Regions from separate parts of the Streptomyces sp. NPDC058701 genome, predicted to be linked through region 1. Evidence: riboswitches for the same ligand, from Rfam matches in the RefSeq annotation. Region 1 holds a riboswitch; each other region holds the start of a gene.
What was found. Region 1 has a riboswitch for thiamine pyrophosphate ahead of thiO (glycine oxidase ThiO). Riboswitches for the same ligand answer to the same signal wherever they lie in the genome.

Region 2: linked by a shared signal. The riboswitch ahead of ACFWW8_RS12295 (thiamine ABC transporter substrate binding subunit) and the one ahead of thiO (glycine oxidase ThiO) in region 1 are both predicted to bind thiamine pyrophosphate.
Region 3: linked by a shared signal. The riboswitch ahead of thiC (phosphomethylpyrimidine synthase ThiC) and the one ahead of thiO (glycine oxidase ThiO) in region 1 are both predicted to bind thiamine pyrophosphate.

Annotation. Positions count from the first base shown of each region.
Region 1 covers NZ_JBHXSY010000001.1:300,431-310,366, forward strand. The annotation lists gene ACFWW8_RS01385 (methyltransferase) at 1-442, shown strand, start outside; gene ACFWW8_RS01390 (DUF3040 domain-containing protein) at 736-1,137, shown strand; gene ACFWW8_RS01395 (DUF4126 domain-containing protein) at 1,243-1,869, shown strand; gene ACFWW8_RS01400 (phytoene desaturase family protein) at 1,893-3,320, shown strand; gene ACFWW8_RS01405 (hypothetical protein) at 3,391-4,290, opposite strand; gene metF (methylenetetrahydrofolate reductase [NAD(P)H]) at 4,340-5,254, opposite strand; gene thiE (thiamine phosphate synthase) at 5,333-5,968, opposite strand; gene ACFWW8_RS01420 (Rv2175c family DNA-binding protein) at 6,050-6,415, opposite strand; gene ACFWW8_RS01425 (NAD(P)/FAD-dependent oxidoreductase) at 6,620-7,840, opposite strand; TPP riboswitch at 7,922-8,034, shown strand; gene thiO (glycine oxidase ThiO) at 8,032-9,210, shown strand; gene thiS (sulfur carrier protein ThiS) at 9,207-9,407, shown strand; gene ACFWW8_RS01440 (thiazole synthase) at 9,413-9,936, shown strand, end outside.
Region 2 covers NZ_JBHXSY010000009.1:45,265-55,200, forward strand. The annotation lists gene ACFWW8_RS12275 (NAD(P)/FAD-dependent oxidoreductase) at 1-641, shown strand, start outside; gene ACFWW8_RS12280 (cytochrome P450) at 682-1,926, shown strand; gene ACFWW8_RS12285 (ABC transporter ATP-binding protein) at 1,949-2,971, opposite strand; gene ACFWW8_RS12290 (ABC transporter permease) at 2,971-4,587, opposite strand; gene ACFWW8_RS12295 (thiamine ABC transporter substrate binding subunit) at 4,683-5,780, opposite strand; TPP riboswitch at 5,865-5,973, opposite strand; gene rlmN (23S rRNA (adenine(2503)-C(2))-methyltransferase RlmN) at 6,031-7,143, opposite strand; gene ACFWW8_RS12305 (phosphatidate cytidylyltransferase) at 7,219-8,289, opposite strand; gene frr (ribosome recycling factor) at 8,289-8,846, opposite strand; gene pyrH (UMP kinase) at 8,927-9,706, opposite strand; gene tsf (translation elongation factor Ts) at 9,869-9,936, opposite strand, start outside.
Region 3 covers NZ_JBHXSY010000006.1:153,773-163,708, reverse strand. The annotation lists gene ACFWW8_RS08620 (IclR family transcriptional regulator) at 162-899, shown strand; gene ACFWW8_RS08615 (SsgA family sporulation/cell division regulator) at 996-1,445, shown strand; gene ACFWW8_RS08610 (YibE/F family protein) at 1,596-2,987, opposite strand; TPP riboswitch at 3,060-3,205, shown strand; gene thiC (phosphomethylpyrimidine synthase ThiC) at 3,200-4,984, shown strand; gene ACFWW8_RS08600 (hypothetical protein) at 5,331-6,143, opposite strand; gene ACFWW8_RS08595 (metallophosphoesterase) at 6,292-7,467, opposite strand; gene ACFWW8_RS08590 (LacI family DNA-binding transcriptional regulator) at 7,683-8,798, opposite strand; gene hisC (histidinol-phosphate transaminase) at 9,160-9,936, shown strand, end outside.

The DNA of each region.
Region 1 (9,936 bases):
GGTCCTCTGCCACGGCGTGCTGGAGTACGTGGACGACCCGGCCGAGGGCGTGGCCAACGCGGTCGCGGCCCTGCGCCCCGGCGGGGTCCTCAGCCTGCTCGCCGCCGGCCTCGGCGGGGCCGTTCTCGCCCGCGCCCTGGCCGGACACTTCACCGAGGCCCGCACCGCCCTCACCGACCCGGCCGGGCGGTGGGGCTCCGGCGACCCGGTGCCGCGCCGCTTCACCGCCGAGCAGCTCTCGGAGCTCGTCGGCGGGGCCGGCCTGGCGGTCGGCGCGGTGCACGGCGTACGGATCTTCGCCGACCTCGTACCGGGGGTCCTGGTGGACACGGAGCCCGGCGCGGTGGAGGCGCTGCTGCGCCTGGAGGAGGCCGCCGCCGAGCTGCCGGCCTTCCACGCGGTCGCCACCCAACTGCACGTCCTGGGCGCGAAGCAGTCCTGATCTGCGATCTTCCGGGGACGGAGTCGGCCACTCGCCCTCCGATCCGGCGCTCGGCCCCGTATGATCGGGTGCAGTGACCGGCATGGTGGACGCGCCGTTGGGGAATGAGCGCCTCAATGACCGCCCCCGCGGCGGTTCCGTTCGCGCAGCGGTGCGGTGGCTGGGCTATTTTGAGGCTGAAGCTGTTTTAAGAACGTGGCATAGAGGGCGGGTATCACGGGGGCGATTCCCCGCCTATCCTGAAGGGGACCCCTGGTCGCCACCCCCGCGACCGACGGATGAGGAGGACTCCCGTGCCGCTCTCGGAGCACGAGCAGCGCATGCTCGAGCAGATGGAGCGAGCGCTGTACGCCGAAGATCCCAAGTTCGCGACAGCGCTCGAGGGAAGCGGACTGCGTACGTACACCCGTCGCCGGGTGTACCAGGCAGTCGCTGGCATTGTGGTGGGTATCGCGCTCCTCATGACCGGCGTGATCTGGCAGGACGTGCTCTGGATCAGCGTGGTGGGATTCCTCGTCATGCTGGCCTGTACGGTCCTCGTGGTCACCGGTTGGCGCAAGGCACCCAAGCCCGGCGAGCAGCCCGTCTCCGGCAGTGCAGGCGGTTCGGCCCACGGCCAGAACCGGCAGCGTCGGTCGATGATGACCCGCATCGAGGAACGGTGGCAGCGCCGCCGTGACGAGCAGGGGCAGTAGCCCCGCACACAACGAGGGTGAGGGGACGGCCGCCTGCGGGCGGCCGTCCCCTCACTGTTCTGCGTTGCGCCCGCCGGTCCCCGTTTTCTGCGGCATGATGACCCGGTGAGTGTGCTCCCCCTGGTCTTCACCAGCGGCTGGGCCAGCGGGATCAACGCTTATGCCGTGGTCCTCCTGCTCGGCGTCTTCGGCGCGACCGGACTGACCGACGAGGTCCCCGCGTCGTTGCAACGCACCGACGTGCTGATCGTCGCGGCGGTGCTGTTCCTGTGCGAGGCCGTCGCCGACAAGATCCCGTACCTGGACACCGTCTGGGACGCCGCCCACACCGTGATCCGCCCGCTGGCCGGAGCCGTCGTGGGCGCGCTGCTGGCCGGGCAGAGCGGTTCGCTCTCCGACATCGCCGCCGGTACCGTCGGCGGCACCACGGCCCTGGCCAGCCATTTCGTCAAAGCCGGCACCAGGATGGCGATCAACACCTCGCCCGAGCCGTTCAGCAACATCGTGGTGAGCACCGCCGAGGACCTCGGCGTGGCAGGCATCCTCACCTTCGCCATGTTCAACCCGCAGGCCGCCGCGATCATCGCGGCCGTCCTGCTCGTCGCCGGGCTGGCCATACTGTTCTTCCTCTGGAGCCGCATCCGCCGCTTCCTGCGCCGCCGGGCACAGCGCCGCGAGGAGAAGCGGCTCGCCGCCGAGGTCCGTACCCACACCACCGCGCCACCCGGCTGACCTCGCTCGATAGGCTCGGCCGCATGGCACGAATTGCGGTGATCGGCGCCGGGATGGGCGCGATGGCGACGGCGGCCCGACTGGCCGTGGCGGGGCACCGGGTGACGGTGTACGAGCGCGGCACCACGTACGGCGGAGCCGTCGGGCGCCATGAACGCGGGGGCTTCGCCTTCGACACCGGGCCCGGCCTGCTGCACCTGCCCGCCGTCTACCGCGACCTGTTCGTGAAGACCGGCAAGCGGCCGCTGGAGACCTGCGTCGACCTGGTCCAGCTGGACCCCTCGGCCCGGCACCTGCTGCCCGCCTCCGGCGTCGACGTCACCCTGCCCGGTGCCTCGCGCGGCGGGGTCGCCGCCGCCCTCGACGGGGCCTTCGGCTCCGGCGCGGGAGAGCGCTGGAACGGCGTGCTGGGCCGCGCCCGGGACGCCTGGGACGCCACCCGCCGCCCGCTGCTGGAGGAGCCGCTGCGCGCCGGCCCGCAAGCCCTGGGCAGCGACCCGTACCCCGCCCTGCGCCGGAGCGGCCTGCTGCGGCGCCGGCCGCCGACCCTGGCCGAGGTGGCCGCGCGCGAGCTCGGCGGCGGACTGGGCGAGCTGCTGACCGGGCTGGTGGCCTCGTACGGGATCGCTCCCGGGCGGGCACCCGGCTCGGCGGCCGTCCTGCCCTACATGGAGCAGACGTTCGGCAGCTGGTACGTCCGCGGCGGGATGCGGGCCCTGGCCACCGCCGTGTACGAGCGCTGCCGCGAGCGGAAAGTGGAGTTCGTCTTCGGCGCGGAGGTCCGCGAGGTCCTGGTGCGCGGCGGCCGGGCGGCGGGGCTGCTGCTGGCGGACGGTACCGAGGCGGCCGCTGACTCCGTGGTGTGCGCGGTCGACCCCAGGCTGCTCCCGGAGTCCTTCCTGCCCCGGCCGCCGGAGGGCGTGCCCGTACGCGGGGAGGGCGTGCCCAGCCGGCTGACGCTCCTGCTCGCCCTGCGCGGCGCCCGGCCCGCGGACGCGGTGCACCGCACCCTCGTGCACTCCCCCGGGGTGCTCGCCACGGTGCTGCGGCCCGACGACCCGGCGACCCGGCCCGACGCGGACCACGAGGCGGTCACCGTGACCGCCGTGTGCCCCGCCGGGAACGCGAGCGCGGGCCCCCGGCCGGAGGAGCTGCTGGACCTCGCCGCGGCCGCCGTACCGGACCTGCGGGAGCGGCTGCTGTGGCAGGAGGCGCGCACCCCGGCCGACGTCGAGGCGGCGACGGGTGCGCGGGGCGGCTCGGTGCCGGCGCCCGCCCTCGCGGGGGCCGGCGGCCGGCTGCTGTACCCGGCGAACACCACGGCCGTGCCCGGGCTGTACCTCGCGGGGGGCTGGGCGCACCCCGGCGGCGGGCTGGCGCACGCCGGGATGACGGGGGCCCTGGTGGCCGGACTGATCGTGGAGGGCGCGGAGTTCCGCGGCTCCCAGTGACCCGGCGGCCTCTCACCCGGCAGTCGGTCACCCGGCGGCCGGTCACCGGCACGCCGGCCCCGGCCGCGGCTCAGTGGCGGTACTGCCCGTACTCCCCGCCGCCCTGCTGCGGGTAGGGGTACTCCTGCGGCGGCTGGGCCTGCTCCTCGCCCGGGTAGGGCTGGCCCCCCGGGTCGGTGGTCCGCTGCTGCGGGACCCAGACCCCGCCGGGCGGGGTGTCCATGGAGTACTGCTGTCCCTGGTCGGGGTAGGGGGTGTAGGCGCTGTAGTCGTAGGCCTGCGCCGGGGCGGCGCCGCCGGTGCCGATGTACGGGTCCGAGTAGGCCGCGTAGACCTGCTGCTGCCCGCCGGCCTGGTAGCCGCCGGAGTAGTCGTAGCCGTAGCCGTCGGACTGGCCCACCGGGTCGTAGGAGGCGGCGTACTGGTGGGCGTCCTGCTCCGCTGTGGTGAACGGCGAGGCGAACGCGGCCGTCCGGTCCGCGTCGCCGGGTGACGTGAAGCTCTGGATGCCGTAGGACCCGGTGTCCTCGGGGACCGGCTCCGGGCTGTAGACGTCCTCGTCCCCGGATCCGGAACGGCGCGGCGCGCCCTGCTCCGCGGCCGCGTCGGCGGACTCGTCCGCGGAGCCGTACTCCAGGGCGGTGACCCGGAGCGCCGGCTGGGGACGCGGGCTGCCGGACCTGCGGCGCCCGGACTGCCGTACCGGTTGCGGGCGGCGCCGGCGCAGTGCCCAGCCGGCCACGAAGCCCTTGCGGAAGGAGAGCGTCACCAGGATCTGGCCCAGGGCGAACGCGGCGGCGCCCGCGCCGATGACCAGCACCGACGGCAGGGCGACGCCGGCGACCACGCCCAGGAAGCCGGTGAACGCGAGCAGGCGCCAGCGGAGCCGGGCCTTGTTCTGCATCAGGACCTCGGCAAGCAGCCACAGCGCGACGATGCCGAACGCGATGTAGAGGACCGTCATTCCCACGCATGGCCCCTCTCGGTGCGGCGGACCGCCCGACAACGGGGCCCGCCGATCAGGCCCGCTGGTGCAGGCCCAGGTTCTCGTAGATTTCGAGAGACGCCGTGGAGTTGTTCAGCGTGATGAAGTGCAGCCCCGGGACACCCTCGGACAGCAGCCGCGCGCAGAACTCCGTGGCGAACTCGATGCCAATGGAGCGTACAGCGGCCGGGTCGTCCTTGACCGCGAGCATGCGCTCTTTCACGTTCGCGGGGAAGAGCGCGTTGCTGAGTTGCGGCAGCCGGTCGAGCTGCTTGATGCCCACAACAGGCATGACCTCGGGGATGATCGGGGTCTCGCAGCCCGCCTTCTCGACGCTGTCGCGCAGGCGGAGGTAGTTCTCGGGATCGAAGAACATCTGGGTGATCGCATAGTCGGCGCCCGCACGGCACTTGTCCGTGAAGTGCCGGATGTCCGTGTCCCAGTCGGTCGAGCGCGGGTGCATCTCGGGGAAGGCCGCGACGCCGACGCAGAAGTCTCCCGACTCCTTGACCAGCCGGACCAGGTCCGCGGCGTAGTGCACACCCTCGGGGTGCGCCACCCACTCGCCCATGGGGTCGCCCGGCGGGTCTCCGCGCACGACCAGCATGTTCCGGATGCCCGCGTCGGCGAACTGCCCGATGACATTGCGCAGCTCGGCCACCGAGTGGTCGACGGCGGTGAGGTGGGCGACGGGGGTCAGGGTGGTGTCCGCGGCGATCTGCTGGGTGGCGCGGACGGTGCCACCCCGGGTGGAGCCGCCGGCCCCGTACGTGACGGAGACGAAGCTCGGACCGACCGCCTCGACCCGGCGCAGCGCGTTCCAGAGGTTGCGCTCGCCCTTTTCCGTCTTCGGGGCCCAGAACTCGAAGGAGTACGAGCGCCCGGACGCGATGAGCTCGCGGACCGTGTGTGCGCGGTCCGACCAGGTGGAAGCGGTACCAGAGGCCATACCCGCAGGTTAGACGCGCTGCGGCGCACTCCGAAGCGGTGTCCGTCTTTTGGACATGTTTTTGGACAGCCCGGCCGGTCAGCCGAGGCGGGCGCGGACCCGCCCCGCGAGCTCGGCGGCAGCGGCGCCGGGGTCGGACGCCTCGGTGAGGGCGCGGACGACGACGACACGGGTGGCGCCGGCGTCGAGCACCTCGTCCAGATTCGTGCGGTCGATGCCGCCGATGGCGAACCAGGGCCGGTCCTGCTCCAGCGAGGCCGCGTACCGGACGAGCCCGAGGCCGGGGGCGAACCGGCCGGGCTTGGTGGGGGTGGGCCAGCAGGGGCCGGTGCAGAAGTAGTCCACGCCGGGCTCGGCGGCGGCCGCGTCCACCTCGGACTCGGCGTGGCAGGAGCGGCCGATCAGCACCTGCCCGCCGAGAACGGCGCGGGCCGCGGGGACCGGGATGTCACCCTGGCCGAGGTGCAGGACGTCGGAGCCGATGGCGTGCGCGACGTCCGCGCGGTCGTTGACGGCGAGCAGCTTGCCGTGGCGCCGCGCGGCCTCGGCGAACACCCGGAGGTGGTCGAGCTCCTCGCCCGCCTCCATGCCCTTGTCGCGGAGCTGGACGATGTCCACGCCCCCGGCCAGGACCGCGTCGAGGAACTCGGGGAGGTCACCCTGGCGCTTGCGGGCGTCCGTGCACAGGTAGAGCCGGGCGTCGGACAGCTGCATGGGTGTACCCCCCGTGATGGAAGCGGCGTACGGGCGGCCTCGCGGGGCCCGTACGCCGCGGTGGAGCGGATGCGGTTCAGGTCAGAGGGCGAGCGCCTGAGCGCGGCGCTTCACCTCCGTGCCGCGATTCTCGCTCAGCGCCTGCACGGGGGTGCCGGGCAGGGTCGGGTCCTCGGTGAAGAGCCACTCCAGGATCTCCTCCTCGGAGAAGCGGTCGTCGCGCAGCACGGTCAGGAGGCCCACGAGGCCCTTGACGACCTTGTCGCCGTCGATGAAGGGGGCCGGCACCTGCAGGGAGCGGTTCTCGCCCCGGCGCACGGCGATCAGCTGCCCTTCCTTGACCATCTGGCGGACCCGCGTCACCTCGATGTTCAGCTTCTCCGCGATGTCGGGGAGGTACAGCCAGGCGGGGACAAGGGCATCGATCTTTGCGTCAATCTCGGTCACGGGTACAAGCCTGCCACCTCGGACTGGCGGCCGGTACCCGGGCGGCCCCGTACGGGTACCGGCGCCGCCGGCCGGGGGGTGTCGGCGGAGTCGTTCCGTACGCCCGGAGGGCCCCGCACGGCAGGAGCGGGTTCGACGACACCCCCTGAGGGCTGTCCCGCAATCCCTGGCGGGCGCGCGACGCCAGGGATTGCGTGACAGCCCTCAGCGGGCCGTCGCCTTCAGCGGGACGGCCGGATCGGCGACCCGGTCGGGGTCCAGTGCGGTGCCCGACTCGATGAGCCTGCGGCCCTGTGCGAGGTCGCGCGGGCGGCCCACGGCCAGGACGGCCACCAGGGCGCCGTCGCGCAGCCAGCACACCGACCAGGCGGGTGCGGCCGGGTCGCCGCGCCAGAGCAGGGTGTCGGCGCCGCCGTGGTGGCCCGCGTACTGGACGAACCGGCCGAACTGCTCCGACCAGAAGTACGGGACCGGGTCGTAGACCTGGACGGGCTCCCCCGCCAGGACGTTCGCCGCGACGGCCCGGGGTCCCTGGAGGGCGTTGTCCCAGTGGTGGACGAGGAGGCGGGTGCCGTACCGGTCGGAGGGGAAGGAGGCGCAGTCGCCGACCGCGTAGACCCCGGGCAGGGAGGTGCGCAGGTGGGCGTCGGCGGTGACCGAGCCGTCGGGGCCCAGTTCGACGCCGCTCCCGGCCAGCCACCCGGTGGCCGGACGGGCGCCGATGCCCACGACCACGGCGCCGGCCGGCAGGCTGCGGCCGTCCGCCAGGAGGACCCGGCCGCCCTCGATCCCGGCGACGCGGGCGCCGGTGAGCAGTTCGGCGCCGGCCTCCTCGTACCAGCGGGCCATGGGTGCGGCGACCTCGGCGGGCAGGGCTCCGGCCAGGACCCGGTCGGCCGCTTCGACCACGGTCACCGCGCAGCCGGCCTCGCGGGCGGCGGTGGCGAACTCGGCGCCGATCCAGCCGGCCCCGACGACGACCGCGCGGTCGGCGGCGGCCAGGACGGGCCGCAGCCGCGCGGCGTCGTCGAGGGTGCGCAGCAGGTGCACGCCGGGGACGCCCTCGGTGCCGGGCAGGGTCAGCGGGACGGCGCCGGTCGCCAGCACGAGGGTGTCGTACGGGACGGGGCCCGACCCGGTGTCCAGTTCCCGGTCGGCGGCCCGCAGCCCGGTGACCTCGGTGCCGAGCATGAGCCGGATGCCGAGCCCTTCGAAGTCGACGTCGAAGGCGGAGTCCTCGGCCTTGCCGAGCAGGACCGCCTTGGACAGCGGGGGGCGGTCGTAGGGCTGGTGCGGCTCGGCTCCCAGCAGGGTCACGGGACCGGTGAAGCCCTGCTCCCGCAGGGCGACCGCGGTCTGCACGCCGGCCATTCCGGCGCCCACGATGACGACGCCGCTCTGTGTCTGTTCCGTCTGCTCGCTCACGCGGCCACCCTAATCTTCTGACGGCCCATCAGGAACAGGTGCCGCCTTACCCGCCGTCCGGCCCGGGGTTAGTCTGGCAGGCGTACCTATCGCGGGAGTCCGGGCGCACCGGGCTGAGAGGGAGGCTGGGCGGCCTCCGACCGTACGAACCTGATCCGGGTCATGCCGGCGAAGGGAGGGGCTGGACGCCCATGCACTCATCTCGAACGTCCCGGAAGGGATCCGACGTCCTCGTCATCGGGGGCGGCGTCATCGGACTCGTCACGGCCTGGCGGGCGGCCCGCCGCGGCCTCACCACTGTGCTCGCCGACCCGGCGCCCGGCGGCGGCGCGGCCCAGGTCGCGGCGGGCATGCTCGCCCCCGTCACCGAGCTGCACTACGGCGAGGAGGCGCTGCTGGGCCTCGGGCTCGCCTCCGCCGCCCGCTATCCGGAGTTCGCGGCCGAACTGGCCGAGGCGAGCGGCGGCCTGGACATCGGCTACCGGGCCTGCGGCACCCTCGCCGTCGCACTCGACTCCGACGACCGGCTTCACCTGCGCGAGCTGCACGCCCTGCAGCGCCGCTGCGGCCTGGAGACGCAGTGGCTCACCGGCCGCGAGTGCCGGCGCCTGGAGCCGATGCTGGCCCCCGGCGTACGCGGCGGCCTGCGCGTGGACGGCGATCACCAGGTCGACCCGCGCCGGCTGGCGGCCGCCCTGCTGGCCGCCTGCGAGCGGACCGGGGTGGGCGTCCACCGGGCGCGGGCCACGCGGCTGCTGGTCGGCGCCGACCGGGCGACGGGCGCCGTGCTCGACGACGGTACGGAACTGCTCGCCGACCAGGTGGTCCTGGCGGCGGGCTCGTTCAGCGGCCGGCTGGAGGGCGTGCCGGCGGAGGTGACCGCCCCCGTACGTCCGGTCAAGGGCCAGGTGCTGCGGCTCACGGTGCCCGCGGCGTACGGGGCGTTCCTGTCCCGGACCGTACGGGCGGTCGTCCGCGGCAGCCACGTCTACCTGGTGCCGCGCGAGAACGGCGAGCTGGTCATCGGAGCCACCAGCGAGGAACTCGGCTGGGACACCACCGTCACCGCCGGCGGGGTCTACGAGCTCCTGCGCGACGCCCACGAACTGGTGCCCGGCATCACCGAACTGCCGCTCACCGAGACCCGCGCGGGGCTGCGGCCCGGCTCCCCGGACAACGCCCCGCTGCTGGGCCCCACCGACCTGCCGGGGCTGCACCTGGCCACCGGGCACTACCGCAACGGGGTGTTGCTGACCCCCCTCACCGGCGACGTGATGGCGGAGCTGCTGGCCACGGGCGAACTGCCTCCGGTCGCCCGCCCCTTCAGCCCGCGCCGGTTCTCCACCGCACGTCAGGAGTCGTACGCATGACCATCTCCGTCAACGGCGAGCCGCGCGAGGTCGCGGCCGGCACCACCCTCGACGCGGTGGTCGCCATCCTGACGGCCGCCCCCTCCGGGGTGGCGGCCGCGCTCAACGAGACCGTGGTCCCGCGCGGGCAGTGGACGGCCACCCCGGTGGGCGACGGCGACCGGGTGGAGATCCTCACCGCGGTCCAGGGGGGCTGAGCGGCATGGCTGACGACCTCTTCGCCCTCGGCGGCCGGACCTTCTCCTCCCGCCTGATCATGGGCACGGGCGGGGCCCCGAGCCTGGACGTACTGGAACGCGCGCTCGTCGCATCCGGCACCGAGCTCACGACGGTGGCGATGCGCCGCCTCGACCCGACCGTCCAGGGCTCCGTCCTGTCGGTGCTGACGCGGCTCGGCATCGCGGTGCTGCCGAACACGGCGGGCTGCTTCACGGCGGGCGAGGCGGTGCTGACGGCCCGCCTCGCCCGCGAGGCGCTCGGCACGGACTGGATCAAACTGGAGGTGGTGGCGGACGAACGGACGCTGCTGCCCGACGGGATCGAGCTGCTGGACGCCGCCGAAATCCTGGTCGACGAGGGCTTCACGGTCCTTCCGTATACGAACGACGACCCGGTGCTGGCGCGGAAGCTGGAGGACGCGGGCTGCGCGGCGATCATGCCGCTGGGCTCCCCCATCGGCTCCGGGATGGGCATCCGCAACCCGCACAACTTCGAGCTGATCACCGA
Region 2 (9,936 bases), on a different contig from region 1:
CCCAGCGCAACACCGAATGGCTGTCCGGGTCGGGGCTGGGCGCCGGTCCCCGGGGCATCGCCTGCGACGCGGGCTGCCGCGCCTTCGACATCCGGGGCATCGTCACCGACGACATCTTCGTCGCGGGTGACGTGGCACGCTCCCCGCACGCGCTCTTCGGGTACCAGTTCCTGTCCCTGGAGCACTGGGGCAACGCCGTCGCGCAGGCCGAGACGGCCGCGCACAACATGCTCAGCGAGAGCGCCGACCGCCTCCCGCACCTGTGGGTGCCGGGGTTCTGGTCCTCGCAGTTCGGCGTGAACATCAAGTCCGTCGGGGTCCCGCCGATGGGTACCGAGATCATGATCACGCAGGGTTCCCGTGAGGAGCGCCGGTTCGCCGCCGTGTACGGCTACCAGGGCCGCGTGATCGCCGCGGTGACCTTCGACAACTGCCGCTGGCTGCCCTTCTACCAGCAGCAGATCGAGACGGGGGCGCCGTTCCCGGTGCCGTTCCAGACCGTGGACCGCAGGCCGGAGGGGCACAAGCCGGTGTCCGCGGACTTCCCGGACCCCTCGGTGCCCACCCACGGGCCGACCATCACCCTCAGCGGCTACTCGCCGGCCGACCGCAAGATGACGTTCATCCCCGCGCACCACTGACCCCGGCGCGCCCTCCTCCGAGGACACACGAGGACCTGTCATGAGCCAAGCCATCCTGCGGGAGATCATCGATTACGCGCACCGCGCCGATCCGTATCCGCTGTACGAGGAGCTCCGCAGGACGCCGGTGTCCCACGAGGGGGACGGCCCGTACGTGATCAGTACGTACTACGAGATCCAGAGCCTCCTGCACGACCCGCGCGTCAGCTCCGACTCCCGCAACCTGAAGCAGACGGGCGACGACCCGCTGGGGCAGGGGTCGCCGGAGGAGACGGCGCTGCCCCCGTCCTTCCTCAAGCTCGACCCGCCGGACCACGACCGGCTGCGGCGCATGACGAACCGGCCGTTCGGCCCGCCGCACTCCCCGCGCACGGTCCACGACATGCGCGGGGAGCTCCACGGGATCGTCGGCGGCCTGATCGACCGCATCGCCGCCACCGGCTCGTTCGGCCGGGTGGACCTGGTCGACCAGTTCGCCTACCCGTTCCCGGTGTCCGTCATCTGCCGGCTGCTGGGGGTGCCGCCCGCGGACGAGCCGCGGTTCCACGTCTGGGCGGAGGCCATCGCGGCCAGCCTGGACCCCGACCCGGACGCGGACCCGTCCGAGCGCGGCAAGAGCTCGACGGACGCCCGGATGGAACTCGGCATGTACCTGGCCGGGCTGATCGAGGAGCGCCGCAAGAACCCGGGCGAGGACATGCTGTCCCAGCTGGCGACCGCGGACGGCCCGGACGGGTCCATGACCACGATGGAGGCGCTCAGCACCGCGGCGCTCCTGCTGATCGCCGGCCACGAGACCACGGTCAACCTGATCACCAACGGCATGCTGACCCTGCTGCGCCACCCGGAGGTGCTGGCCCGGCTGCGCGAGGACCCGGCCCTGTCCGTCCCCGTCGTGGAGGAGCTGCTGCGCTTCGAGCCCCCGGTGCAGCTGATCCCGCACCGCACCACACTGGCGGACATCGAGGTGGCCGGCGTCCCCATCCCCAAGGGCGCGTCCCTGTGGCTGATCCTGGCCTCCGGCAACCGGGACCCGAAGCGGTTCCCGGACCCGGACCGCTTCGACCCGGACCGCGAGGACATCCAGCACCTCGGCCTCGGCAGCGGCATCCACAGCTGCTTCGGGGCCCCGCTGGCCCGGCAGGAGGCCCAGCTGGCCCTCAGTGAGCTGGCCCGCCGGCTGGAGAACCCCCGCCTGCTGCAGGACCCGCCCCCGTACCGGCAGAACGCGGTCCTGCGCGGACCCCGGCACCTGCCGATCGCCTGTGACGGCATCCGCCCCTGAGGCCCACTCGGGCGGCGCCCGGTCAGGCCGCCGGCAGGACGACCACCTCGTCCGGGGCGAAGGCCACCGTGACGCGGTCGCCGACCGCGGGAGCCCCGGCCAGGCCGCACTCCGCCTCCAGCGCCGGACCCGCCTCCGGGCGCAGCAGCAGCGCGACGTGCGTGCCCCGGAAGGTACGGGACTCCACCGCACACCGCAGGCCGTCGTCCGTCAGCAGGACACCGGCCGGGCGGATCAGGACCTGCCGCTCCCCCTCCGCCGTGCCCTCCGGGACGGGCACCTTGCCCCAGGGGGTGGCGGCGACGCCCGCGGAGACCGTCGCCGGCACCACGTTCTCGAACCCGAGGAAGCGTGCCACGAACTCCGAGGCCGGCCGCTGCCACACCTCCAGCGGGGTCCCCGCCTGCGCGATCCGCCCGTCCCGCATCACCACGACGCGGTCGGCCAGCGCGAACGCCTCCCCCTGGTCGTGCGTGACGGCGAGCACCGTCGTCCCCAGCCGGGAGAACAGTCCCTGGAGCTCCACCACGAGCCGCTCCCGCAGCCCGCGGTCGAGCTGCCCCAGCGGCTCGTCCAGCATCAGCAGCCTGGGCGACGGCGCCAGCGCCCGGGCCAGCGCGACCCGTTGCTGCTCCCCGCCGGACAGGGAGGCGACCGCGCGGCCCTGCGCCCCGGGCAGGCCGACGAGCTCCAGCAGCTCCGTGACCCGGCTCGTGCACTCGCCGCGCCCGGAGCCCCGCATCCGCAGGCCGAAGGCGACGTTCCCGCCGACGTCCCGGTGCGGGAAGAGCTGGTGGTCCTGGAACATCAGGCCCACCCCGCGCCGGTGTACGGGTACGCCCGCCTGGTCGGCGCCGTCCAGCAGCACCCGGCCGTCCGAGACCCGCTGGAGTCCCGCGACGACCCGCAGCAGGGTGGACTTCCCGCTCCCGCTCGGTCCCAGCACGCACACGATCTCGTGCTCGGCGACCGCGAGGTCCACGCGGTCCACGACCGCGCGCTCGCCGAAGCGGACCGACACCCCGTCCAGCTGAAGCAGTGTCATCAGAACTCTCCGGAGGTCTTGTCGGGCCGCAGTCGCTCCAGCGCCAGCAGGGACACCGCACACACCAGCATCAGGATCGTGCTCAGGGCCATCGCCTGCCCGTAGTTCAGCTCGCCGGCCCGCCCCAGGAGCCGCGCCACGGCCACCGGAAGCGTCGGCTGGTCCGGCCGCGCGATGAACACGGTCGCCCCGAACTCCCCCAGCGACACCGCGAAGGCGAAGCCCGCCGCGATCAGCAGCGCCCTCCGCACCAGCGGCAGGTCCACCTCCCGCCAGGCCCGCAGCGGGGACGCCCCGAGCACGGCGGCGGCCTCTCGCAGCCGGGCGTCCACGGCCCGCAGCACCGGCAGCATGGTCCGTACGACGAACGGCACACCGACCAGCGCCTGTGCCAGCGGCACCAGGATCCACGAGGTCCGCAGGTCCAGCGGTGGCTCGTCCAGGGTGATCAGGAAGCCGAAGCCCACCGTCACCGCGGACACCCCGAGCGGCAGCATCAGCAGCGCGTCGAAGCCCCGCACGAAGCGGCCCGCGCGGCGGGTCAGCGCCGCGGCCGCCAGCCCCCCGACGACCAGGGCGATGGCGGTGGCGGCCAGCGCGTACTCCAGGGAGTTCCCGATCGCCTCCAGCGGCGGCACCAGGAAGGTCCCGCCCCCGGACCCCTCGTCCTGGAGCGCCCGGTAGAAGGCGAGGCCGTACCCGCCGGGGGTGTCGAAGGACCGCTCGACCAGCACCCCGAGCGGGAGGACGATCAGCAGGACCACCGTCAGCAGCACCCCGCCCAGCAGGGAGCGCTGCGCCCAGCCGCGCGGCGGGTGCGCGGTCCGCCCTGGATCGACGAGCCGCAGGGCGGTCTCCCGCTTGCGCACGGTCCGGGCGTGGACGGCGAGGATCAGGCCGACCGCCGCGAACTGCACCATCGTCAGCACGGCGGCGGTGGGCAGGTCCAGCAGCTGCGCGGTCTGCCGGTAGACCTCCACCTCCAGGGTGGAGTACGCGGGCCCGCCCAGGATCTGCACGACCCCGAAGGAGGTGAAGGTGAACAGGAACACCATCAGCGACGCGGCGGCCACCGACGGGGCCAGCGCGGGCAGCGTCACCCGCCGCCAGGCGGCGAACCGCCCGGCGCCCAGCACCCGGGCGGCCTCCTCCTGGCGGGGATCGAGCTGCGCCCAGAGCCCGCCCACGGTCCGTACGACCACGGCGTAGTTGAAGAAGACGTGGGCCAGCAGGATGGCCCACACGGTGGTGTCGAGCCGGACGCCCCACAGCTCGTCCAGCAGCCCGCCCCGGCCGACCAGCGCCAGGAAGGCGGTCCCGACGACCACGGTCGGCAGGACGAACGGCACGGTGACCACGGCCCGCAGCAGCTGCTTGCCGGGGAAGTCGAAGCGCGCGAAGGCGTACGCGCCGGGGAGCGCGATCAGCAGCGTGAGCGCCGTGGAGGCGAGCGCCTGCCAGGTGGTGAACCACAGCACTTCGGCGATGTCGGGCCGGGCCAGCACCTCGCCGATCCGGCCGAACCGCCAGCCCGCGTCCGTGGTGAGCCCGCGCCCGACGATCGCGCCGACGGGGTAGGCGAAGAACAGCCCGAAGAAGGCGAGGGGCACGGCCATCAGGCCGAGCCGTACGGCCGTGGCCCGGCCGCCCTCGCGGGGAGCGGGACCCGGCGCGGCGCCCCCCGACGCCGCCCCCGGGCCCGCCGGCGTTCCTACCTCACGACGAGCGAGGACCATGCCTTGACCCACTGCTCACGGTTCTCGGCGATGGTCTCCGGAGCCACGACCTCGGGCTTCTCGACCACCACACCGTGCTTCGTGAACAGCTCCGGCAGGACCGCGTCCTTCGTCACCGGGTTCACGAACATCTGGAGCGGCATGTCCTCCTGGAACTTCTTGCTGATCAGGAAGTCCAGGAGCGCCTTGCCGCCCGCCTCGTTCTTCGCGCCCTTGAGCAGGCCCGCGAACTCGATCTGGCGGAAGCACGTGCCGGTGGCGACGCCCGTGGGGGCCTCGGCCGGCTGCGGCTCCCCGTACAGCACCTCGACCGGCGGGCTGGAGGCGTAGGAGACGACCAGCGGGCGGTCGCCCTTGGCCTTCTTGCCGCCCGCCGAGCCGGAGAAGCGCTCGTTGTAGGCCTGCTCCCAGCCGTCGACGACCTCGACGCCGTTGGCCTTGAGCTTGCTCCAGTAGTCCTTCCAGCCCTCTTCGCCGTACTTGCCGACGGAGGCGAGGAGGAAGCCGAGGCCGGGTGAGGAGGTCGCGGCGTTCTCGGTGACCAGCAGGTCCTTGTACTCCGGCTTGATCAGGTCGTCCAGCGTCTGCGGCGGGGCGATCTTCTTGTCGGCGAAGTACTGCTTGTCGTAGTTGACGCAGACGTCACCGGAGTCGACCGGCGTGACCCGGTGCTCCTTGTCGAGCCGGTACTCCGGCTTCACGTCGCCCAGGCCCTTGGCCTCGTACGGGGTGAAGATGCCGTTGTCGAGGGCGCGCGAGAGCAGGGTGTTGTCGACGCCGAAGAAGACGTCGCCGCGCGGGGAGCCCTTGGTGAGGATCTCCTGGTTGAGCGCCGCGCCCGCGTCTCCGGACTTCAGCTTCTTGACGGTGTAGCCGCTCTCCTGCTCGAACTCCCTCAGGACCGCGTCGGTCACGTTGAAGGAGTCGTGCGAGACGAGGGTGACGGTCTTGGCCGCGGGGACGTCGCCGGCGCCCGCGGACGTGTCCTTGGCTTCGCCGCCGCAGGCGCTGAGCGTGGTCACGCCCAGCGCGGCCGCGAGCGCGGCGCCCGCGATCTTCTTGGTGGTGCTCACTGGTCAATTCCTCCTGGGATGTCCAGGAGAAGACGCGGCCCTGCCCGGCGCTCTGCGGAGCGGACGCCGGGCAGGGCGCAACAGCTTGAGTGGTGACCGAACTTCCTACCCCGAATGACCGGGGCGAGGTTCAGAGGGTCTGCGGTGACGGTTACCGCACTCTCAGCGCTGTGGCGCTCCCCTGTCGGAATATTAAGTTGGTTCGGCCACAGGGTACCCCGTGGCCGAATACGATCGAACAGAAGAGGGGCTAGCGCTCCGAGGCGGCCAGCTGGCCGCACGCGCCGTCGATCTCCTGGCCGCGGGTGTCCCGTACGGTCACGGGGACGCCGTGCCGGGCGATCGCCTCCACGAAGGCCTTCTCGTCCTCGGGCCGCGAGGCGGTCCACTTCGAGCCCGGCGTCGGGTTCAGCGGGATCAGGTTGACGTGGACGCGCTTGCCCTTGAGCAGCTTGCCCAGCAGGTCGCCGCGCCAGGCCTGGTCGTTGATGTCGCGGATCAGTGCGTACTCGATGGAGATCCGGCGGCCGGACTTCTCCGCGTACTCCCAGGCCGCGCCGAGCACCTCGCGGACGTTCCAGCGGGTGTTCACGGGCACCAGGGTGTCGCGCAGCTCGTCGTCCGGCGCGTGCAGGGAGACCGCGAGCCGGCACTTGAAGCCCTCGTCGGCGAAGCGCAGCATGGCCGGAACCAGTCCCACGGTGGAGACGGTGATGCCGCGCTGAGACAGGCCCAGGCCGTCGGGCTCCGGGTCGGTGAGCCGGCGGATGGCGCCGACGACGCGGTTGTAGTTGGCCAGCGGCTCGCCCATCCCCATGAAGACGATGTTGGAGAGCCGGGCCGGTCCGCCCGGGACCTCGCCGTCGCGCAGGGCGCGCATGCCGTCGACGATCTGGTGCACGATCTCGGCGGTGGACAGGTTGCGGTCCAGCCCGGCCTGGCCGGTCGCGCAGAACGGGCAGTTCATGCCGCAGCCGGCCTGCGAGGAGATGCACATGGTGACCCGGTCGGGGTAGCGCATCAGCACGGACTCGACGAGCGTGCCGTCGTGCAGCTTCCACAGGGTCTTGCGGGTGGTGTCGTCGTCGCACGAGATGTGTCGCAGGACGTTCATCAGGTCCGGCAGCAGCTGGTCGCGGAGCTTCTCCCGGGATGCCGCGGGGATGTCCGTCCACTCGGCCGGGTCGTGCGCGTAGCGCGCGAAGTAGTGCTGGGAGAGCTGCTTGGCCCGGAACGGCTTCTCACCGATCGCGGCGACCGCCTCGCGGCGCTCGGCCGGGGTCATGTCGGCAAGGTGCCGGGGCGGCTTCTTGGCGCCCCGAGGGGTGACGAAGGTGAGCTCTCCCGGAACAGGGCGGGCCATGGCAGGTACTCCTCGTAAGACGAAAGGCGCGCCGCAGAAGCAGCGCGCCTTTCAAGGGTAACCGCCCGGGCGGTATCAGCCCGTGCCGACGAAGGCCGCCAGCAGCAGCCAGACCACCGGGGCGGTCGGCAGCAGGGAGTCCAGCCGGTCCATGATGCCGCCGTGACCCGGCAGCAGCGTGCCCATGTCCTTGATGCCCAGGTCCCGCTTGATCATCGACTCGCCCAGGTCGCCGAGGGTGGCGCTGACGGCCACGGCCAGACCCATCAGCAGGCCCTGCCACCAGGCGCCGCCGTCGATGAGGAACTCCATGCACAGCGCGCCGGCGGCCATCGCGAAGGCCACCGCGCCGAGCAGCCCCTCGCGGGTCTTCCCGGGGCTGATGCGCGGGGCGAGCTTGGTCTTGCCGAAGCGCCAGCCGACCGCGTACGCCCCGGTGTCGCTGACCACGGTCAGCAGCAGGAAGGTGATCACCCGCTGCGGTCCGTCGTCGGCGGTGAGCAGCATCGTGACGAACGTCGCCAGGAAGGGCACGTAGAACGCGGCGAAGACGCCCGCCGTGACGTCCTTGAGGTAGCCCTCGGGCGGTTCGGTCATCCGCCAGACCAGGATCGACAGCGCGGTCAGGGCCATGGCGACCCAGGCGCCCTCGGCCCCCCGGACGTACCCGGCGATGATCATGGCTGCGCCGCCGACCGCGAGCGGTACGAGGGGCGCCTTGATGCCCTTCTTCTCCTGGAGCCGGGAGGTGAGCTCCCACAGGCCCACGACGACCGCGACGACGACGACGCCGACGAACACGGCCTTGACGATCAGCAGCGAGGCGAAGATGACCGCGCCGAGGCCGACACCGACCCCTATGGCGGCACGCAGATCCCGCCCCGCGCGCTTCTTCGGCGGCGGGGACGAGGCGGCCTGCGGGGCCTGCGGGGGCGGGGGGCTGGGCATGGGCTCCTGCGGCGGCGTCTCGGCGCGGATCGGGGGGCCGCCGAAAGCGGCGGCCCCCCGATCGCGTGCTTCCCGGTCGTCGAAGTCACGGCCGGCGGCATCGGGCACGATGGGCATGGGCCGAGTGTGCGGGCCCACCAGCGCATCGTATGCGGGACCCGCCGGAACCGGCTCCGTGGCCCAGGGAGAGTCGTTCATCAGACCTCGAGGAGCTCGGCTTCCTTGTGCTTGAGCAGCTCGTCCACCTGCGCGACGTACTTCGCGGTGGTGTCGTCGAGCTCCTTCTCGGCGCGGCGCACCTCGTCCTCGCCGGCTTCCTTGTCCTTGACCAGCTTGTCAAGGGCGTCCTTCGCCTTGCGGCGGACGGCACGCAGGGAGATCTTGGAGTCCTCGGCCTTGGTCCGCGCGACCTTGATGTACTCCTTGCGGCGGTCCTGCGTCAGCTCGGGGAAGGTGACCCGGATGATGCTGCCGTCGTTGCTCGGGTTGACACCGAGGTCGGAGTCGCGGATGGCCTGCTCGATGTTGCGCAGGGCGCTCTTGTCGAACGGCGTCACGATCGCCATGCGCGGCTCGGGCACCGAGAACGACGCGAGCTGGTTGATGGGCGTGATGGCGCCGTAGTAGTCGGCCACGATCTTGTTGAACATCGCCGGGTGCGCACGACCGGTGCGAATCGCGGCGAAGTCCTCCTTGGCGACGACGACGGCCTTTTCCATCTTCTCCTCGGCCTCGAGGAGGATCTCTTCGGTCACCACGTGCTCCTGCATGTCAGATATGGATGGTTCAGGCGGGCGGGGCGGACGGGGCGGGGTCGTGGGCGGCGGCGGACCGCTCAGGCCCGGGTTCCCTGGTCACTGACGAGCGTGCCGATCTTCTCACCCCGGACGGCGCGGGCGATGTTGCCCTCGGCGAGCAGTTCGAAGACCAGGATCGGCAGCTTGTTGTCGCGGCACAGCGTGATGGCGGTGGCGTCGGCGACCTTGAGGTCGCGCGAAAGCACCTCGCTGTACTCGAGCGCGTCGAACTTCACCGCGTCCGGGTTCTTCTTCGGGTCCGAGTCGTAGACGCCGTCGACGCCGTTCTTGCCCATGAGCAGGGCTTCGGCGTCGATCTCCAGCGCACGCTGGGCGGCCGTGGTGTCGGTGGAGAAGTAGGGCATGCCCATGCCGGCGCCGAAGATGACCACGCGGCCCTTCTCCAGGTGGCGCACGGCGCGCAGCGGGATGTACGGCTCGGCGACCTGGCCCATGGTGATGGCGGTCTGCACGCGGGAGTCGATGCCCTCCTTCTCCAGGAAGTCCTGGAGGGCGAGGCAGTTCATGACCGTGCCCAGCATGCCCATGTAGTCGGACCGCGCCCGGTCCATGCCGCGCTGCTGGAGCTCGGCACCGCGGAAGAAGTTGCCACCGCCGATCACGATGGCGATCTCCGCGCCGTCGCGGACGACCGCGGCGATCTCGCGCGCGATGGCGTGGACCACGTCGGGATCGACGCCCAGTCCTCCGCCACCGGAGAAGGCCTCGCCCGACAGCTTCAGCATGAAGCGGCGGCCCTTCTTGTGCTGGTCGCTCTTGTCGTCGGATGCGGTGTGGTGGTCCACGCCCTGATTCATGGAGATCTCCTCGTGCACATACGAAGAAGGCCATTGCCGGTGGGTCCTCGCGGTTCCCTCTACGGCAATGGCCTCCTCGTCAGATCTGCGGTCGCCCAGCGCGAACGCGGACGACTGCTTCAGACCCTACCGGGGTCCGGTGTCCGTCGCGTACGGACGGACTCAGATGCCGACCTTGATGCGGCTGAAGCGCTTCAGGGTGACACCGGCCTCGTCCAGGACCTTCTGGA
Region 3 (9,936 bases), on a different contig from region 1:
ACCGTTTTGACCAGCGGTGATGTCAATGCACCCGCCGAGCACGACCCCCAGGAACCTCGGCACGCGCGGGGGCGGCCCCCGCAGGGCGGGCCTGCCCGAAAGCCCGCCGCCACGCCTGGGGGTGAGCTTTGTCCACGGTTCACAACGGTGGTGTGCCGACGCTGATCGGCTCTGTGCAACGGGCGTTGAGGCTGCTCGAAGCCGTGGGGTCCCACAGTGGGGGAGCCCCGGCGAAACAGCTGGCGCGGGAGGCCGGGCTCCCGCTGCCCACGGCGTACCACTTGCTACGCACCCTGACGCACGAGGGCTACCTGCGCCGGGAGAACGGGGTCTTCGTACTCGGTGACGCGGCTGCGCGACTGGCCTGCGGTGGGATCCAGCAGAAACGTCGCAGCATGATCCTCGACTCCCTCGCCCACTTCCGCGACGTGGTGAGGGCCCCGGTCTACTTCGCGGTCTATCGCGAGGGGGAGATCGAGGTCGTGGGCGTCTCGGACACTCCGGCCAGCCCCGCTTGCGAGGAGTGGGCCGACTTCCGCGTCACCGGGCACGCCCACGCCATCGGCCAGTGCCTGCTCGGCCAGCTCGACGGGAGGTCGCGCCAGGACTACTACGACCGTCATCCGGTCGAGGCCATCACCCCGTACACCGTTCAGGATCTGCGCTCCCTGGAGTATCGGATCGGATCCCTCGAACGGATGCAGCCTGTTACTGAGCGTCAGGAGTACTCCCTCGGCACCGTGTGCGCAGCCATTCCGATCGCGGTTGGCGACGCACCGGCAACCGTGGCCATTTCTCTTCCTCTGCACCAAGAGAGTCGGTTGCTGTCTGCAATTGATCGGCTACGCAATGAAGTAGGCGCGCTGTTGAGCACCCTCGCGTTCTCTATCAGTATCTGAAAACTCACTCCTTGTGATCTGCAAGCGCTTCCACCACTCTTGTCAAGAGGCCCTTGGGGACCATTCCTGGCCACTTCCACAACAGCGGGGTAGGCAATGCGCGAGTCGGTGCAGGCAGAGGTCATGATGAACTTCCTCGTTTCCGAGGAGCTCTCGTTCCGGATCCCGGTGGAACTCCGGTACGACGCTCGTGATCCGTACGCAGTCCGCCTTACCTTCCACCTTCCCGGTGACGCGCCCGTGACCTGGGCGTTCGGTCGGGAGCTCCTTCTTGACGGCATCAACAAGCCGTGCGGTGAGGGTGATGTGCACATCGCTCCCTCCGAACCGGAGGAGCTGTCCGATGTCCACATCCGCCTGCAGGTGGGCGGTGACCGGGCGTTGTTCCGCGCGAGCGCGGCGCCGCTCGTCGCGTTCCTCGACCGCACCGACCGGCTTGTTCCGCTCGGTCAGGAGAGGAATCTGGGTGATTTCGAGGAGCACCTCGACGAAGCGCTCGGCAAGATCCTCGCCGGGTCGCGGCAGAACGAGCAGAATGCCGGCTGAGGCGACGCCGTGCCGCCGTTGAACCGTGACTGACTGTCATCGAAGGGAATTGTGGACAGGCCGTCGGCCGTCGGCCTACGGGACCCGACCCGACCCGCGGCGTCGGCGCGCGGCATGCCACCGCCCGCCGCCCCGGGTGCCCCGCCGCCGTCAGCGCTTGCGCCGCCGGCCCCGGCCGCTGCGCGCCGGGCCCTGGTTGGCCCCGGCGCTGGGACCGGCGGCCGGGGCCCCAGGGCGGTCGGCGGAGACGACGAGGGCGGCGAGCGCCGTCGTCACCGGGACCGACGCCACGAGCCCGATCGAGCCCACGAGCGTGCGTACGATCTCCGCCGCGACCAGCTCGCTGTTGGCCACGGACCCCATGCTGCTGTTCGCGATGGAGAACAGCAGGAGCAGGGGCAGTGCGGCGCCCGCGTAGGCGAGCACCAGCGTGTTGACGACCGAGGCGATGTGGTCCCGCCCGATCCTGATGGCGGCTCGGTACAGGCTGCGCGATCCCATCGACGGGTCGGCCTGGTGCAGTTCCCAGACGGCGGAGGTCTGGGTGACCGTCACGTCGTCGAGGACGCCCAGCGAACCGATGATCACGCCTGCGAGCAGCAAACCGCTCATGTCGATGTCCGGATAGAGACCGTGGATCAGGCCGGTGTTGTCGTCGGTGTTGCCGCTGAGGAAGGCCCAGTCGATGAACACCGAGCCCAGCAAGCCGATCAGCAGCAGCGAGACGAGGGTGCCGAGGACGGCGACCGAGGTCCGGGCGGTCAGGCCGTGGCACATGTAGAGCCCGATCAGCATGATCGCGCTCGCTCCCACGATCGCCACGACCAGCGGGTTCGAGCCCTGGAGGATGGCGGGCAGGATGAAGAGGGTCAGCACGCCGAAGCTGACGACCAGCGCGATCAGTGCGAACAGCCCGCGCATCCGGCCGACGAGGACGACCGAGACCGCGAAGATGCCGGCCAGCACCGCCATAGGGAACTTCCGGTTGACGTCGATCACCGAGTACTGGAGATCGCGGGGGGCGTCCGGAGCGTAGGCGACCACCACCTCCTGGCCGTCCTCCAACTGGCGCGGCGCACCCGGCTGGACGACCTCCACGAAGGTCCGGCCCCTGTCCGGTCCGCTGCCCACCTCGACGGTGGCCTTCTTGCACTCGCCGGTCTGCGCGGCCTCGGCCTCGCGGCCTTCGGGAGTGGACGTGTCCCCGGTCGACGGCACCTGCGAGGCGTTCACGGATTTGCAGTCGACGAAGGCCAGCGAGACGACCTTGCCCTGCTGGGTCTGCCGGTCGAAGCCGACCCCCGTGCGCTCGTGGCCGGGCGCGCCGCCCGGCCAGAGCACCACCAGGCCGACGAAGACGGCGGTGGCGAAGGGGATCAGGACGGCCGCGATGACCTTGCGCAGGTGCTTCGAGACAGGGGCCGCCGGGCCGTGGCTGTGGCTGTGGGAGTGGCCCGCGGTCGGACCGTGACCTGCGTGCGCATGGCCTGCGTGGCCGTTGGGGTCAGTGGGCTCGGTGGGGGGCTGCGGCGAGGACGTCACTGACTGATCATCGCAAGAGATGAGGGGGCCCACTGTTCAGCACGCCATAGATGACGCTAGCGTGGGGGCACCTTTGCACAACGCGGGAGCTCGGAGCACCGGGCTGAGAGGACGCTGATCACCGTACGCGCATCACCCATGCGTACGGGAAGAGGCTGCGTCGACCGCCGAACCTGTTACCGGGTAATGCCGGCGTAGGGAGATCAGGTCTCATGACCATTCAGGACGCACGCACGCCTGCCGTCAACCAGGGCGACGGCCAGACCGAGCGACAGCCGGGCTGGCACAAAGGGTACGTGGCGGGCTCCCGCCCCGACCTCCGGGTGCCGGTCCGGCAGGTCCACCTCACCAACGGCAAGGACGTGACGCTCTACGACACGTCCGGGCCGTACACCGATCCGCAGATCGAGACCGACGTCCGCCGGGGCCTCGCCCCGCTGCGCGAGAACTGGATCATCGCGCGCGGAGACACCGAGGAGTACGCGGGTCGCCCCGCGCGCCCCGAAGACGACGGGATCAAGCACACGTCGCCGCGCGGCGGCCTGAAGAACCTCGACGCGGTGTTCCCGGGCCGTCCCCGTCAGCCCCGCCGGGGCCGTGACGGCGCCGCCGTCACGCAGCTCGCGTACGCCCGGCGCGGCGAGATCACCCCGGAGATGGAGTACGTCGCGATCCGCGAGAACGTCTCCCCCGAGGTGGTCCGCGAGGAGATCGCCGCGGGCCGCGCGGTGCTCCCGGTCAATGTGAACCACCCCGAGATCGAGCCGATGATCATCGGCAAGCGGTTCCTGGTGAAGGTCAACGCCAACATCGGCAACTCCGCGGTCACCTCCTCCATCGAGGAGGAGGTCGACAAGATGACGTGGGCGACCAAGTGGGGCGCCGACACGGTCATGGACCTCTCGACGGGCCGCAACATCCACACCACGCGCGAGTGGGTGCTGCGCAACTCTCCCGTCCCGATCGGCACCGTGCCGCTCTATCAGGCGCTGGAGAAGGTCGACGGCCGTGCCGAGGACCTGACCTGGGAGATCTACAAGGACACGGTCATCGAGCAGGCCGAGCAGGGCGTCGACTACATGACGGTCCACGCCGGCGTGCTGCTCCCCTACGTGCCGCTGACCGCACGTCGAAAGACCGGCATCGTCTCGCGCGGCGGCTCGATCATGGCGGCTTGGTGCCTGGCGCACCACAAGGAGAACTTCCTCTACACGCACTTCGAGGAGCTCTGCGACATCCTCGCGACGTACGACGTCACGTACTCGCTGGGCGACGGCCTGCGCCCCGGGTCCATCGCGGACGCCAACGACGCGGCGCAGTTCGCCGAGCTCAAGACGCTGGGCGAGCTGAACACGATCGCCAAGCGGCACAACGTCCAGACCATGATCGAGGGCCCGGGCCACGTCCCGATGCACAAGATCAAGGAGAACATCGACCTTCAGCAGGAGATCTGCGAGGAGGCGCCGTTCTATACGCTCGGCCCGTTGACCACCGATGTGGCGCCCGCGTACGACCACATCACCTCGGGCATCGGCGCCGCGATGATCGCCTGGTGGGGCACCGCGATGCTCTGCTACGTCACGCCCAAGGAGCACCTGGGCCTGCCCAACCGGGACGACGTGAAGACCGGTGTCATCACGTACAAGATCGCGGCGCACGCGGCGGACCTGGCCAAGGGCCACCCCGGAGCCCAGGAGTGGGACGACGCGCTGTCGGACGCCCGGTTCGAGTTCCGCTGGGAGGACCAGTTCAACCTGGCCCTCGACCCGGACACCGCCCGTGAGTTCCACGACGAGACCCTTCCGGCCGAGCCGGCCAAGACCGCGCACTTCTGCTCCATGTGCGGTCCCAAGTTCTGCTCCATGAAGATCTCGCAGGACATCCGCCGACAGCACGGCGGGGACCTCAAGGCCGACGAGATCCAGGCGGGCATGGCGGAGAAGTCCGCCGAGTTCGCGGCCTCGGGTAACCGGGTCTACCTTCCGCTCGCCGACTGACGCACCGACAGAGGGCGTCGCCTCGGCGGCCGTTGTGCCCGGGCGGCGCCCTCGCCACCCCTTGCGCTGGAGCGTGCTCGAACTCCTAGCGTGCGGGCCCATGACCATGAGATACCGATTTCTCGGTGGGACCGGCATAGCGGTCAGCGCACACTGCCTCGGCACGATGATGTCCGGCTGGTTCAGCCGGACGGGGCATGGCGCCCGCCGCCCTTGACCGACGCCGCCCGGCGGAGGCGACCGCTGGCGGAACGAGCCGCCGGCCAGCGGGCGCCGTCCCCTCCGGACCGATGTTTCACGTGAAACAGGAAGCGTGGTGGGGACGGCCCGCGAACGGGCGGACGCCTCACTTCGGGTCGTGCTCCGGTCCGCCGAAGTCAGGGCTCGTGAAGTCCGGGGGTGAGTAGCCGGGCGCGGGCCCCTCGGCAGGGGCGCCCGGACTGGTGAAATCGGGAGCCGTGTAACCGAGGCTGGGAATCCGGGTGCCGCGTCCGCGCGGGAGAGGGAAACCCGGGCCCGCACTCGGGTCGGCGAGCGCGTCCCGGAGGAACGGCATGATGCCGCGCTCCAGCAGAGCGTGACGCCAAGCCTCGCGCGCCCGGGCCACCTCGTCGGGCACCGCCTCGGACTCGTCGGCCACGACCTCGGTGGAGCTGTTGCGGACGGCGGTCACCAACAGGGCGATCACGGCGCACAGCAGGCCCGCCACGGTGAGCGCGCCGAAGAGCCAACCCGCCGTCAGCATGGTTTCGGCGAAGGCGGGTTCCGGCTCAATCAACTTCAGGCCGTAGCCCACGAGCAGGAAGATCAGCATCGCGGTGCCCGCCAGTACCGGTGCGAGGACCGCGATGACGGCGCCCGCTCCGGCACCGTCGCCGCCCTGTCCGTCGATCTCCTCACCCGATGATCCCGGAGTGGAGAGGAGCTCGTCGCGCCGTTCCGCGCGGACCTTCACGTAATGGTCGTATTCGGCCGCGGCGGCGGCCGACAGCAGCGCACTGGCCCCCATGGCCATCGTGCGCAGCTGTTCGGCGTTCAAGCGCTCGCCGAGGGTGGCGAGCTCGGGACGCTCGGGTGCTGTGCGCAGCGCCTCGTCGAGGAGGCGCTCGAATTCCGGTCGGTCTTCGGTCAGCAGGTGCGGAGCGCTGGTCATGTGCATCCCCCGATGCTCCGTAGAAGCCGGTATGCCCGCGTAGACCCGGGCGCCGGCACAAACGGAGGAGAGCCTGCTACGGATAGAGCGATGGTAGAGCGCCTACGCCACCGGTTGACAGGGGCTTTCCGGAAATAGCCTGCCGCGGTGACGCTCAGTTGTTCAACGGAAGTTGTACGACCAGCAGTTTGCCCGCCATCGTCACCCCGCCGTCCATGGCGATGGCGAGCCCGTCGGCGTACACGTGCGGGCCGTCCACCGCCTCGGGTCCACGGGCCGAGTCGCCGTCCTCCGTGCCCACTTCGCCGAGGAGGTAGGGGATCGGGCTGTGGCCGTGGACAACGCGGCTGCCGCCGTAGGTGCCGAGCAGTTCGCGTACGGCCTGGGGGCCCGTGTCCTCGTCGCGGAAGGCGAAACGCTTGGTGAATTTGCGGAACAGGTCCCAGGTGATGTCGGCGTCGTTGCGGTTGAGCAGCTCGTGGATGGTGTCGTTGACGTCCTCGATCGAGTCGCCGTAGTCGAGGTAGGCCGTGGTGTCGGAGTGCAGCAGCAGGTGGTCCTCCTCCAGGACGGCCGCGTCCAGCCGCGACATCCACTGCAGGTGCACGTCCTGCAGGCGCTCCATGTCGGTGCGCTGGCCGCCGTTGAGCAGCCAGGCGGCCTGGAAGGTGGCGGTGCCGGCGCCCGAGGCGACGGGGGTGTCGCCGAACCGCTTCGCGCCGATGAGCAGGAGCTCGTGGTTGCCCATGAGCGCCTTGCAGTAGCCGCCGGCGGCGGCCGCCTCGGCGGACAGCCGCATGACGAGGTCGATGACGCCGATGCCGTCGGGACCGCGGTCGGTGAAGTCGCCGAGGAACCAGAGCCGGGCGTTCCCGGCGGACCAGCGGCGTTCCGCGTCGATCAGGCCTTGGACGCCGAGTTCGGTGACGAGCTCGTCGAGGTAGCCGTGGACGTCGCCGACCACGTAGAGCGGCCCGGGACCACCGGGAGCGGTCTCCTGGGGGACGTAGTGGACCTGCACGGTGTCCCCGGGGCCGCCGCCGGCCGCACCGCGCCCGATGACGGGCAGGTCGCGCTGGGTGGGCGTGTAGCCCTCGGGATCCTCCGGCTCGGGCTCGTGGGACATCGCCGGTCCGGGCACGGCGACTGCGGGCGCGGCCCGGTCGCCGTAGTACGCGGGGTACGAGCCGTAGACGGGTTGCTCTCCGGCAAACCCCTTGGACACCTCGTACGGGGCGGGCTCGGTGACCGGAACTCGGAAGTCCCGCAGCGTCTCCGTCCGCATCGCGGGTCCCTGACCGGCCCCCTGAGTCATCGACCCCTCCACCACCGTCGCGCTGTCGTACACCTGCGGACCCTCCTGACCTCAAAGGAGGAGGGTCCGTGATGTCGTGCGCCCATCATAGGAATGCGGCTCGCGCTCTGTGACGCACCAGGGGTGGTGAATCCTTTCCGGAGCCGATCCTTCCTGCCGTTTTCCCCCGATATCGGTGTGGGTGAAATCTTTGACGGGGCCTTCGGTCGCGTTTCAGGGCGGTGTGGAGGTCAGTCCTGAGCCGGTGAACGGGGTGGGCTGACGGTGGTGCGAGGCTGCCTGCGCTGCGAAGACGTGCGGATGATCAGTTCGGTCGGGACGACCTGTTCGACGGGCCGCCCGGTGTCGACCCCCTCGATCGCGTCGATCAGGAGCTGCACGACGGCGGTGCCGATGCGGCGCGGTTTGAGGGAGAGCGTGGTGATGGGCGGTTCGGTGGTGGCGTAGACGGTGGACTCGCTGCAGCAGACGAGCAGCAGGTCCTCGGGGACGCGCAGGCCGTACCGCCGGGCCGCGGCGAGGAGATCGGTGCCGTTGGGGTCGAAGAGCCCGTACACGGCGTCGGGCCGGTCGGGTCGGGCCAGGAGCCGGTCGGCGGCGACGGCGCCCGCGCACGGGTCGTGGGCGGGGTAGGACTCGTAGACGGGGTCCTGGCCGACCCGCTCGCACCAGCTCAGGTAAGCGGTGGTCGAGAGCCGGGTGTAGGTGTCGGTGGTGGTGCCGGTCAGGAGTCCGATCCGCCGGGCGCCGGCGGCGGCGAGGTGGTCGAGCAGGTTGAGTACGGCCGCCTCGTGGTCGTTGTCGACCCAGGCGGTGACGGGGAGGGAGCCTGCCGGGCGGCCGTCGGAGACGACGGGCAGGCCTTGGCGGACCAGTTCGGTGACGACGGGATCGTGGTCCGAGGGGTCGATGACGACGGTGCCGTCGAGGGCGACGTTGGACCACACGTCGTGTCGGGAGGTGGCGGGGAGGATGACGAGGGCGTAGCCGCGCGCGAGCGCCGCTGAGGTCGCGGCCCTGGCCATCTCGGCGAAGTAGGCGAATTCGGTGAAGGTGAAAGGTTCATCCCCGTACGTCGTCACGGTCAGACCGATCAGGCCCGACTTTCCGGTACGGAGAGTGCGGGCGGCGGCGGACGGGCGGTAGCCCAGCCGGTCGGCGACCTCTCGAACGTGGCTGCGGGTGGCGTCCGGCAGCCGCCCCTTGCCATTGAGCGCGTCGGAGACGGTCGTGATGGAGACGCCCGCCGCGGCGGCCACGTCCCTGATGCCGGCCCGGCCCTGTCGGCCGGCCGGTCGCCGGGTGGTCTCGGTCCGGCTCACCTGATGCTTCCCTGCTGGTGTCATGGCGAGCCGATAGTAGGGCTCGGAGGGGTGGGTGGTCCGGGTGCATATGCACGCGTTGACAGGCACGTTTCTGCATGGTTCGCCACCCCCAATGACCTTGGAAATGAAGGTACTTGGAGGTAAGTGGGAGGTGTGGCGCTTGTCGTCGGGACCGGGCATGCCAAAACGGTGCGGTCCCGCACCGGTCTCAACTCACCTGCACGAGGGATGCGCGCCACGGCGCAGGCCACCGGCGCGCGCATATATGCGCGCGCTCCCCCGCATTCCAGGCGCCCCCATTCTCGGGAGCGAGGAATCCTCATAAGGTGAGCAGTATTGAGTCGACGGCGACGTCGTACGGGACGGTCGAGGAGGACCTGCGGTGAGCGAGAAGAGCCCGAAGCTGCGCGCCGAGCTGGACGGCATTCCGACATACAAGCCCGGCAAACCGGCGGCCGCGGGCGGAGCCGTCGCGTACAAGCTGTCGTCGAACGAGAATCCGTACCCGCCGCTGCACGGGGTGCTGGAGAGCGCGATCGCCGCGGCCGGCAACTTCAACCGCTACCCGGACATGGCCTGCACCGGGCTCGTGAACGAACTGGCGGAGCGGTTCGGGGTGCCGGTCGAGCACATCGCCACCGGCACGGGCTCGGTGGGCGTGGCCCAGTCGCTGATCCAGTCGACCGCCGGCCCGGGCGACGAGGTCATCTACGCCTGGCGCTCCTTCGAGGCCTACCCGATCATCGTGCGGATCTCGGGTGCGACCTCCGTGGAGGTCCCGCTGACCGACGGTGACGTGCACGACCTGGACGCGATGGCCGACGCGATCACCGAGCGGACCCGGCTGATCTTCGTCTGCAATCCCAACAACCCCACCGGCACCGCGGTGCGCCGCGCCGAGCTGGAGCGGTTCCTGGACCGGGTGCCCTCGGACGTCCTAGTGGTGCTGGACGAGGCGTACCGCGAGTTCGTGCGCGACACGGACGTGCCGGACGGTATCGAGCTGTACCGCGACCGCCCCAACGTCGCCGTGCTGCGTACGTTCTCCAAGGCGTACGGTCTGGCCGGCCTGCGCGTCGGCTTCGCGGTGGCGCACGAGCCGGTGGCCGCCGCGCTGCGCAAGACGGCGGTGCCCTTCGGGGTCAGCCAGCTCGCCCAG